3 regions of the Sphingopyxis fribergensis genome follow, and region 1 is predicted to be linked to each of the others. Evidence: riboswitches for the same ligand, from Rfam matches in the RefSeq annotation. Region 1 holds a riboswitch; each other region holds the start of a gene.

Region 1 (3,271 bases):
TGGATTGGGCGGGTTGCTGCCGGGAACAAAGCACATCGGGTCGGTCGAGGGCGCCGAGCAGCCATTGTAGATGATCTGGTTGGTCGTCGTACGGTCGAACCAGGTTGCGCCGACGACGAGCTTGCGATCGAACAGATGCTGCTCGATACCCGCTTCCCAGCCATGCGCTTCCTCGGGGTCGAGCCCGATATTCCCATATTCGCTGAACAGCTGGTAAAGCCCCGGCGCCTTGAACCCCTCGCCATAGCTTGCGCGCAGCACGGTTCCCGTCGGCAGCCGCCACACGCCGCCCGCGGCGAACAAGGTCTGCCCGCCGTAGCGGTCATGATCGTCGTAGCGGACACCGCCATTCAGCGTCAGCCCGCTGATCGGCTCGACGCTGAGCTGGCCATAAACGCTGGTAATCTCGGCCTTGCCGCGCACGAAAGCCGGGAGCGGGGTTGCCAGCGATGCCGAGGGCGATCGGCTGCGGAAGTCCGAACGCTCATTCTCGACCCCGAAGATCGCGGTGATGCGATCGCTGACGTCGAAGCTGCCCTGATATTCCCAGCGCTTGTTCTTGCCGTCGGCCTCGAAACTGCGCGGACGCGCGCGGTCGGGGTTGAAATTGTCGCGATTGGTGTCGGTGTAGGCGTAAGCGATGCGGTTGCGGAAGCGTCCGCCGACGAGGTCGACATTCAGCCCCGCGTAACCGACGAACTCCTTATTCTGCCCATAATCATTGCTGTCGGTGTTGAAGCCGTCGAATTCGACCCGGCCGCTCGAATAAGTGCCGCGCACCTCGGCGCTGACATTGTCGGCGAGCGCGAGTTCGGCGCGGCCCGAAACATTGCTGTTGCGATAGCCGTCGCGCTCAGTCCCGCCGAACGCCTTGGCGTGCGATGAAATGCCGTCGGTGGTGAAACGCTGGCCGCCGATGCGCCAGTGCAAGGGACCAGTGCGGCCGCCGACTGCGGCGCGCGCACTGACCGTTTGGCGTGACCCGGCCTCGAGGTCGAAACTGCCTTCGAGCGCCTTTTCGGGCGAGGCGGTCACGACGTTGACGACGCCGCCGATTGCTTGGCTGCCCCAAAGGATCGACTGCGGCCCGCGCAGCACCTCGATGCGCGAAATATCGCCCGCGAGCAGATTGGTGAAGTTGAAGCCGCCGCCGGTCGACGACGGATCGTTGAGCTTCACTCCGTCGATCACGACGACGCTATGCTCCGATTCGGCGCCGCGGATGCGCAGCGAGGTCGACGTGCCATAACCGCCGTTGCGCGAGATGCTGATCCCCGGCGTGCGGAGCAGCAATTCGGTGACGCCGATATCCTGCGCGCGGTCGATTGCCGCCTTGTCGAGCACGGCGACCGATGACGGGATCTCGTCGAGGGTCAGCGGTGCGCGCGTCGCGGTGACGACGATGCTGTCGCCGTCGGCGGCAACGGCGTGCGCGGTGGACGCCTCGTCGGCGGACGCGGCAGAGGATGCCGCGACGGCGGCGAGGCAGATAGAACTTCGGAAAAATATTCTGAACATGAAAACAACCCATCGACAATGCCGCCCACGCGCGCGGAATCGATGCGGTAGTCCAGTGGGGACGCACGACATCGAGCCCGCGCGCGAACGCGGCCAAGCTTGTCGTCATGCGGGTTTACCCCCGTCCGCCCGGCACACCCTGTCCGGTCGAAAGACGACGGCGACGGGCAGGTCTCCTGGCTTGCGGGTCAGCGCCGGTCGGCCGCCTTCTCGGGACCGGAATCCCAATGGCAAGTGGCCGATGGCTCGCCGCGTACAGTTGCAGGGGCAGCCGGGGTTTTCCCGTTCCCTCTTAGTCCCCGTCGGCGGGGAACCTGTCGCTTGCCGCGGCCGATAGCCCTATTATCGGGGCGCGGTCAATTGTTGCGATGCAGCAGGTGCGCGATCAGAACAGCCCGGGCAGTTCGCGCTGTGCGGCGCTCGGCCGGTCGGGGACCAGCATTTCGGGTTTGGCTAACACTGGCGCGCTGCGGCGCTGCGCCGACGCGCCGGCGCTGGCATCGGCGATCCGCGTGGGGCAGGCCCGGCCGGCAAGGAAGTCGATTGCGGCGCTGACCGACGCTTCGCGCGCGTCGCCGAGCGGGAGCCTCAGATCATCGCCCGCGGCGCAGCTGTTCGCGATCTTCGGTGCTAGTCCGTCATAATAATCGCCCGCGCCGGTCGCATTGACCGTCGCGAAGGCGACTACGCGCATGCGGTCGTCGCACTCGGCCTTGTCGAGCGCGATCTGGCCGACCGGCTTGCCATAGGTGTTGCCGCCGACCAGCGTCATATTGGTGCCGAGGTACGGCAGCATCGAATTGATCACGAGTTCGCTCGCCGATGCGGTCGATCCGGTGCCGATGAACGCGATGCGCGTCGGCGCGATCGATTGCGCTACGGGCGCGAAGCGATGCTCATCATCTTCGGCGGATTTGGTTGGGCGAAAACGAGTCTGCGAGAAGATTTGCCCCGCGCGATTGGCGCCCATCAGGTCGCCCATCAGATTGGCAGTCGAAACGAGGCCGCCGCCATTATATCGGAAATCGACGATGATGTCGGTCACGCCTTGCGCGCCGAAATCGGCAAAGGCCGCCTTCAGCTGGTCGTCGGCCGACGCGATGAAGGTGCGCAGGTTGAGATAGCCATAGCTGCGCCCACCCTCGGATATGATCTTCGCGCCATAGCGGTCGGAAATCGGGTCCAGCGAATAGTCTGCCTTCGCCACCGTGACGTCGCGGGTGCCTGCGGCATCGGTGATGCGCAGCACGCGGCTGACCCCCGGGTCGTTCGGGCCCAGCGCATTGGTGATGCCGGCGGTTCCCTCGGCGTTCACGATGCTCGCGACCGTCCGGAGGTTGCTGCTGTTGGTGCCGATCGCGACGATCGCGGTGCCGCGGTCGATTCCCGCGGCAAAGGCCGGCGCGCCTTCATAGGCTTCGGCGATGAGTATGCGCTGGTCCACGGCGTCATAGGTCATCCGGACCCCGAAACCGGCACTCGATCCGTTGGAAAAGAAGGCATTTTCTTCGGCGATCGATGTGATGTAGGTGAAGAAACGATCCTTGTTCAACGCGCGCGCCGGGGCGACCAGCGCGTCGATATAGGATTGGACATTGCTATGGCTGGCCGGATTGACGCTCGCGACGTCCCCGGGGAACAGATACCATTCGTCGATCACCGTCTTGGCAAAGCTCTGGCGCGAGGCGAGCGCGCAATTGGGGGTCGGCGTGGGGCTGGGTGTCGGCGTGACCGTGACGGGGCCGCCGCTGCT
Region 2 (3,271 bases), 2.3 Mb from region 1:
CGGCAAGACCGAAGACGGCTTCGAGACGCAATTCGGCACCAATCACCTGGGCCACTTCACCTTCGTCAATCGCATCGCTTCGCTGATCAAGGACGGCGGCCGCTTCGTCAGCCTCGCCTCGTCGGGGCACCGCTTTTCCGACGTGAACCTCGAAGATCCGAACTTCGACAATGGCGATTATGAGCCCTGGGCCGCCTATGGCCGTTCGAAGACCGCGAACATCCTCTTCGCGGTCGAGTTCGACCGCCGCCACAAGGCCCGCGGCGTGCGCGCCACCGCGCTCCACCCAGGCGGCATCCACACCGAGCTCGCCCGCCACCTCGACGACGGCGCGATCGAGGCGCTGCTCGAACAGATCAACGCGACCGCGAGGGAAGCGGGCGGCGAGGAATTCGAGTTCAAGTCGATCCCGCAGGGCGCGGCCACCTCGGTCTGGGCCGCGGCGGTCGCCGATCCGGCCGAGGTCGGCGGGCGCTATCTCGAGGATTGCCACGTCGCCGAACTGGCCGACGACGATGGCCTGCGCGCCGGGGTCCGCGCCTATGCGATCGACCCCGACAACGCCAAGGCGCTGTGGGCAAAGAGCGAGGAGATGGTCGGCGAGCGTTTCTGACGCCTCGACAATGACAAGCGAGCGGGCGGCCATGCGCCGTCCGCTCTGCGTCGTTCTAGTCGACGACCCAATAGTCGGCGGCTCCGCCGGGTTCGAACCCGCGGCGGCAAATCACATTTCCATCGTGCGTCAGTTCCGCCCACGCCCCGATCGGCTCACGCTCCATCATCACCAGCGCCGCCGAGACATCTTCCGCCTCGAACGCGACCCGCTTTTCCATCCCGAACCAGGCATCCTGGTATCGCAGGACAAAGGTGGTCAAAGCCGGGGTTTCCGGGCGCGGCAGACAGTCACATTCGCCGTCGCTGGAGCCGCTGGGATAGTCTTGGGGGAGCTTCATGGGGAGACCTTCGGTGGGGGAAACGAAGGGGGCAGTCCCGACGGCCTGTTCGGCCGTGACCGCCGCCAGGGCGAAAGGATTTTGGTCGGCGATGCATCTCCTGCGCCCCGCGGGCGTGCGAACGGCACCGCGAAAAGCGACGCAAGGCGTCCGAAAACTATGCCATATCATTGCCATACGCCCCGGCATCGGCCCCTTTCCGTTCGACGGGCCGCCCGTTCGAATCGACAAACGACTTGACGATTGCATCGCGAGCAGCAGCCTCCGATCAGATATAAAGAATTCTTTATATCTGTATTGACACGCATCGCCGCTGCGCTATGTTCCAGGCTGTCGAGGTTCTCCGCGCCCGTTGCACGGCATGGAGCTAAGACGGGAAGCCGGTTCAAAGCCGGCGCTGCCCCCGCAACTGTAAGCGGTGAGCGATGGTCGCTACGTGTCACTGGTCCGGCAAGGGATCGGGAAGGCCAGACCACCGCGTCGATCCGTGAGCCAGGAGACCTGCCTCGTCAGATACGTCCTCCGGCGGGGTGTCCGGTCAGGCCGCATGCATGGCTGCGCCCGACCTTGCTTCGTGGGCGTCGACGCGTGCCTGCTCGTCTGCCCGGCGCCTTGCCCCTTGCAAGGTGTTTAAAAATGACTGTCAGCGTCGCCACCCTCGGCTTCCCCCGCATTGGCCTTCGCCGCGAACTCAAATTCGCACTCGAAAGCTATTGGGCGGGCAAATCGACCCTCTCCGAATTGCAAATCTCGGCCGCGGGCCTCCGCGCCCTGAACTGGACACGGCAGAAAGCGCTCGGCGCCGACATCCTGCCCTCGAACGACTTCTCGCTCTACGACCATGTTCTCGACACCAGCGCAATGATCGGCGCGGTCCCCGCCCGCTTTGACTGGGACAGCGACACCGTCGATAGCGACCTTTATTTCGCCATGGCCCGCGGCGCCCAGGGCCCCTCAGCGTGCGGCCACAGCCACGACACTACCGCACAGGAAATGACAAAATGGTTCGACACCAACTATCATTTCATGGTCCCCGAACTCACCGCGGGCCAGACGTTCAGAATCGCGTCGACCAAGATTTTCGACGAATTTGAAGAAGCGAAGGCGCTCGGTTACACCACCCGTCCCGTCCTCCTCGGCCCCGTCTCCTATCTGATGCTCGCCAAGGGCAAGGCGGTCGAACCGCTCGCGCTGCTACCGCAGCTCCTCGATACCTACGCCGAAATCCTCGCCCGCCTCGCTAAGGCCGGCGCCGAATGGGTCCAGATCGACGAGCCCTGCCTCGTGCTTGATCTCACCACCGAACAGCGCACCGCATTCGAACGCGCCTACGCCCGCCTCGCCACCCGCGGGCCCAAGCTCATGCTCACCACTTATTTCGGCGGCCTGGGCGACAATCTCGACCTCGTCGCCGATCTGCCCGTCCACGGCCTCCACCTCGACCTCGTCCGCGCGCCCGAGCAGCTCGAACCGGCCGTGGCAAAGCTCCAACCGCACGTCCTGCTCTCGCTCGGCGTCATCGACGGCCGCAACATCTGGCGCTCCAACCTCCCCGACCTCTATTGGCGCCTCAAGGAACTCGCCGGCAAACGCGACCTCATCCTCGCGCCGTCCTGCTCCTTGCTCCACACGCCCGTCGACCTCGCGCTCGAAACCGGCCTCGACCCCGAAATCGCCCAGTGGCTGAGCTTCGCGGTGCAAAAAATCGAGGAACTTGCCGCGCTCGCCAAGGCGCTGAACGAAGGCGAGGACGCCAGTTTCGCTGCCTTCTCCGCCTCGCGCATCGCCGCAGTCGCGCGCCAGACCTCGGCGAAAATCCATAACGCCGAAGTCGCTTCTCGCCTTGCCGCGCTCGACGAACGCGCCACCCACCGCACCTCGTCCTTCGCCGCGCGCCGCGAAGTCCAGCAAGCCCGCCTCGCCCTCCCCGCTTACCCCACCACCACAATCGGCAGCTTCCCGCAGACCCCGGAGGTTCGCAAGGCCCGCTCCGCGCACATCAAGGGCGAGATCGACGACGCCGCCTACGAACAATATCTCCGTGTCGAAACGCGCGCCGCGGTCAAATGGCAGGAGGAGATCGGCCTCGACGTCCTCGTCCACGGCGAGTTCGAGAGGAACGATATGGTGCAATATTTCGGTGAGCAACTCGCCGGCTTCGCCTTCACCCGCGCCGGATGGGTACAGAGCTATGGCTCGCGCTGCGTCCGCCCGCCAATCCTCTACGGCGACGTCTCGCGCCCCTATCCCATGACCGTCGATTGGTGGCGCTATGCGCAGGAACAGACCGACAAGCCGATGAAGGGCATGCTCACCGG
Region 3 (3,271 bases), 2.2 Mb from region 1:
ATCCGGTCGGCGCGACCGGGGTGCGGATGCTGCTCGACGGTTGGCGGCAGGTTACCGGCAACGCCGGCGACTATCAGGTCGAGGGCGCTCATAACTTCGCGACCTTCAACGTCGGGGGCAGCGCAACAACATCCGTCAGCTTCGTCGTCGGCGTTTGATCATTTGAACGTCTATCTTTACGACGCCGTCCGCACCCCGCGCGGCAAGGCGCGACCTGATGGCGGCCTCGCTGGGCTGAGCCCGCAGGAATTGGTACGACAGCAGGCCGCCGCGCTCGCGGCGCGCTGCGGCGATGTCGCGGCGACGCCCGATGCCCTGCTGCTTGGCTGCGTCACGCAGAGCGGCGCGCAGGGCGGACATATCGCGATGCTGGCAAAGCTGCATGCGGGCCTGCCCGACACGACGGCGGCGCACAGCATCAACAATTATTGCGCGTCGGGCCTGTCTGCGATCGGTCAGGCGGTCGCCAGGGTCGCGAGCGGCGAAGCGACGCACATTCTCGCGGGCGGGGTCGAGTCGATGAGTGGCGCGCCCTTTCTCGGCGATCGCGCGGATTTCTACACGAACGACGAACTGCCGCCGCGCGCGCGCTTCATCCCGCCCGTTCTCGCTGCCGATCGCCTTGCAAATGCCGAAGGCATCGGCCGCGCCGAACTCGACGCCGTCGCGCTCGCTTCGCAGCAAAAGGCAGGCGCAACCGAAAACGACGCCGCGCTCCAAAAATCGCGGATCGCAACCGGGCCGCTGGCGGGCGAAGAATGCATTCGCCCGCAAACCACGGCGGAATCGCTGGCCGCCGCGCCGCCCGCGTTCGGCGAATTGCAGCAGCAATATGCCGGCGCGCTCGAAGACGTGACGTTCGAGCCGCTCCACGGTATCGCGCATGCGCCGCCGATCTGCGACGGCGCAGGCCTTGCACTGGTCGGCGGTGAAGGGCTTGGCCCCTCCCCGCGCGCCCGCGTGATCGCCTTTGCCGAAAGCGGCGGCGATCCGGCAGCGTCGCTGACCGCGGGTTTTGCCGCAATGGACAAGGTGCTGGCGCGCGCTGGGCTGACGCTCGGCGACATGGACCGCATCGAATTCATGGAAGCCTTCGCCATCACCATCGCCAAATTCCATCGCGACCGAGACGCCGACCCGACGCGAGTCAATGTCAGCGGCGGACATCTAGCCAAGGGGCATCCGATGGGCGCGAGCGGCGCGATCCTGACGTCGACCTTGCTCGACGCGCTCGACGCGTGCGGCGGTCATTATGGCCTTATCGTGCTGACCGGCGCGATGGGGGTCGGCGCGGCGATGATCGTCGAGCGCCAATAGCCATTGCGAAAAAGCGCGGCTGCGCTATGGGCGGGCGCGTGCGGGGCTTGCCCTGCGCATGATCGCGCCGGTGCCCGAAAGGGCTTAAAATGGGAACGCGGTAACGGGGTTAGTCCTGAACCCCCGAAGCCGAGGCTGTCCCTGCAACTGTAAGCGGCGAGCGAGATGCACCGGTCCGACGTTTTCGGATCAGCCACTGGGGTCACCTGGGAAGGCGTGCATCGAGCCCTGACCCGCGAGCCAGGAGACCTGCCGGCGTGGGTCGCTCAATGCCAAGGCCCAGGGAAAGGCCGCGGCACGGAGGTTTCCGTCGAGCGACGACCAAGCGGCTGGAGCCGCTTCGGTGCCGGGGCCGCAGGCATTACGCCACTTGCGACGCCAGCGCCGGTCGATCGCGTCCGACGCATCGGCAGGCTCCGCCTTCGTTGCCGGCGTGCGGGGGCCTCCCATGTTGAAATTCACGACCCTATCCTTGATCGCACTGACGGCGGCGACGCCCGCTTTCGCGCAGACCGGCGACGATATCGTCGTCACCGCGTCGGGCATCGAACAGCCCCGCGACGAGGCGGGGCAAGCGATTACCATCATCGACGCCGATACGATCGAGACGCGACAGTCGGTCGACGTCGTCGACCTGCTCGCCACGACCCCGGGGGTGCGGTTCAGCCGGACGGGCAGCATGGGATCGGTGGCGAGCATATCTTTGCGCGGCGCGGAAACGACGCAGACGCTGGTGCTGATCGACGGCGTCAAGGTCAACGACCCGAGCGGCATCGGCGACGGATATGATTTCGGTCACCTGCTGACCGGCAATATCGACCGGATCGAAGTGCTGCGCGGGTCGAACTCGGTCGTGCACGGCAGCCAGGCGATCGGCGGCGTCGTCAGCCTGACGACCGCGACCCCGGCCGAGGGCTTTGCCGGCAATGCGTCAGCGGAATATGGATATAGCGATACGCTCGCCGCCAAGGCCGACGTGTCGGGCACCGCCGGACGCATCGCGGGCGGCATCGGCGGCGCCTATTTCCGCACCGACGGTATTTCGTCGGCCGCGACCGGCACCGAGAAGGACGGCTACAAGAATTTCGCCGGCAATGCGCGGTTGAAGGTCGCGTTCAGCGACGCGCTGAGCCTCGACCTGCGCGGATATTATATCAACGCCGACCTCGATTATGACAGCTTCTTCGGCGCGCCGGCGGACAGCGCCGACGTCGCGAAGCTCGACCAATATGTCGGCTATGCGGGGCTGAATCTCGGCCTCTTCGACGGCCGCTTTACCAGCCGCGCGGCGGTGACCTGGATGCGAAACGACCGCGACTATTATTTCGTGCGCGGCACTGCGCCCGACTATGGCTATTCGGGCACCAATTTGCGCTTCGAATATCAGGGCGTGGTGACGCCCGTCGAACAGGCCAAGCTGATCTTCGGTTACGAGCATGAACGCCCCGATTATGATTTCTTCGGCTTTGGATCAACCGACAGCCAGCGCGCGAACATCGACAGCGTCTATGCGCTGGGCATCGTCCAGCCGTTCGCCGGACTGTCGGTGACGGGCGGCGTCCGTCATGACGATCACAGCCAGTTCGGCGGCGCGACGACATTCGGCGCCAATGCCAATTATTCGCCGAATGAGGGCGCGACCAATGTGCGCGCAAGCTATGGCGAGGGATTCAAGGCGCCGTCGCTTTACCAACTGTACGACGCTTTCAGCGGCAATGCGACGCTGCGCCCCGAACGGTCGAAAAGCTACGACATCGGGATCGACCAGAGCCTGGCGGACGGGCGGGCGCTCGTCTCGCTCACGGCGTTCCTGCGCGACACCACCGACCAGATCAATTATGACAATGCGACCTTCACCTATGGCAATATCGACCGCACCCGCGCGAAGGGCGTCGAGGCGACGCTGGCGCTGAAGCCCGTCGACGCGCTAAACGTCACCGCATCATACAGCTAT

What was found. A riboswitch is a leader RNA that binds a small molecule or an ion and turns the genes downstream of it on or off. The one in region 1 is predicted to bind cobalamin.
Region 2: it holds a riboswitch for cobalamin, as region 1 does, so the genes downstream of both, metE (5-methyltetrahydropteroyltriglutamate--homocysteine S-methyltransferase) here and SKP52_RS23170 (TonB-dependent receptor plug domain-containing protein) in region 1, are expected to answer to the same signal.
Region 3: it holds a riboswitch for cobalamin, as region 1 does, so the genes downstream of both, SKP52_RS12630 (TonB-dependent receptor plug domain-containing protein) here and SKP52_RS23170 (TonB-dependent receptor plug domain-containing protein) in region 1, are expected to answer to the same signal.

What each region holds. Positions count from the first base shown of each region.
Region 1 is NZ_CP009122.1:4,937,108-4,940,378, forward strand. Features, by position in the region: gene SKP52_RS23170 (TonB-dependent receptor plug domain-containing protein) at 1-1,518, opposite strand, end outside; cobalamin riboswitch at 1,668-1,851, opposite strand; gene SKP52_RS23175 (S41 family peptidase) at 1,904-3,271, opposite strand, start outside.
Region 2 is NZ_CP009122.1:2,609,674-2,612,944, forward strand. Features, by position in the region: gene SKP52_RS12050 (SDR family NAD(P)-dependent oxidoreductase) at 1-613, shown strand, start outside; gene SKP52_RS12055 (hypothetical protein) at 669-953, opposite strand; cobalamin riboswitch at 1,273-1,476, shown strand; gene metE (5-methyltetrahydropteroyltriglutamate--homocysteine S-methyltransferase) at 1,590-3,271, shown strand, end outside.
Region 3 is NZ_CP009122.1:2,736,241-2,739,511, forward strand. Features, by position in the region: gene SKP52_RS12615 (acetyl-CoA acetyltransferase) at 1-158, shown strand, start outside; gene SKP52_RS12620 (acetyl-CoA C-acyltransferase) at 163-1,317, shown strand; cobalamin riboswitch at 1,369-1,588, shown strand; gene SKP52_RS12630 (TonB-dependent receptor plug domain-containing protein) at 1,766-3,271, shown strand, end outside.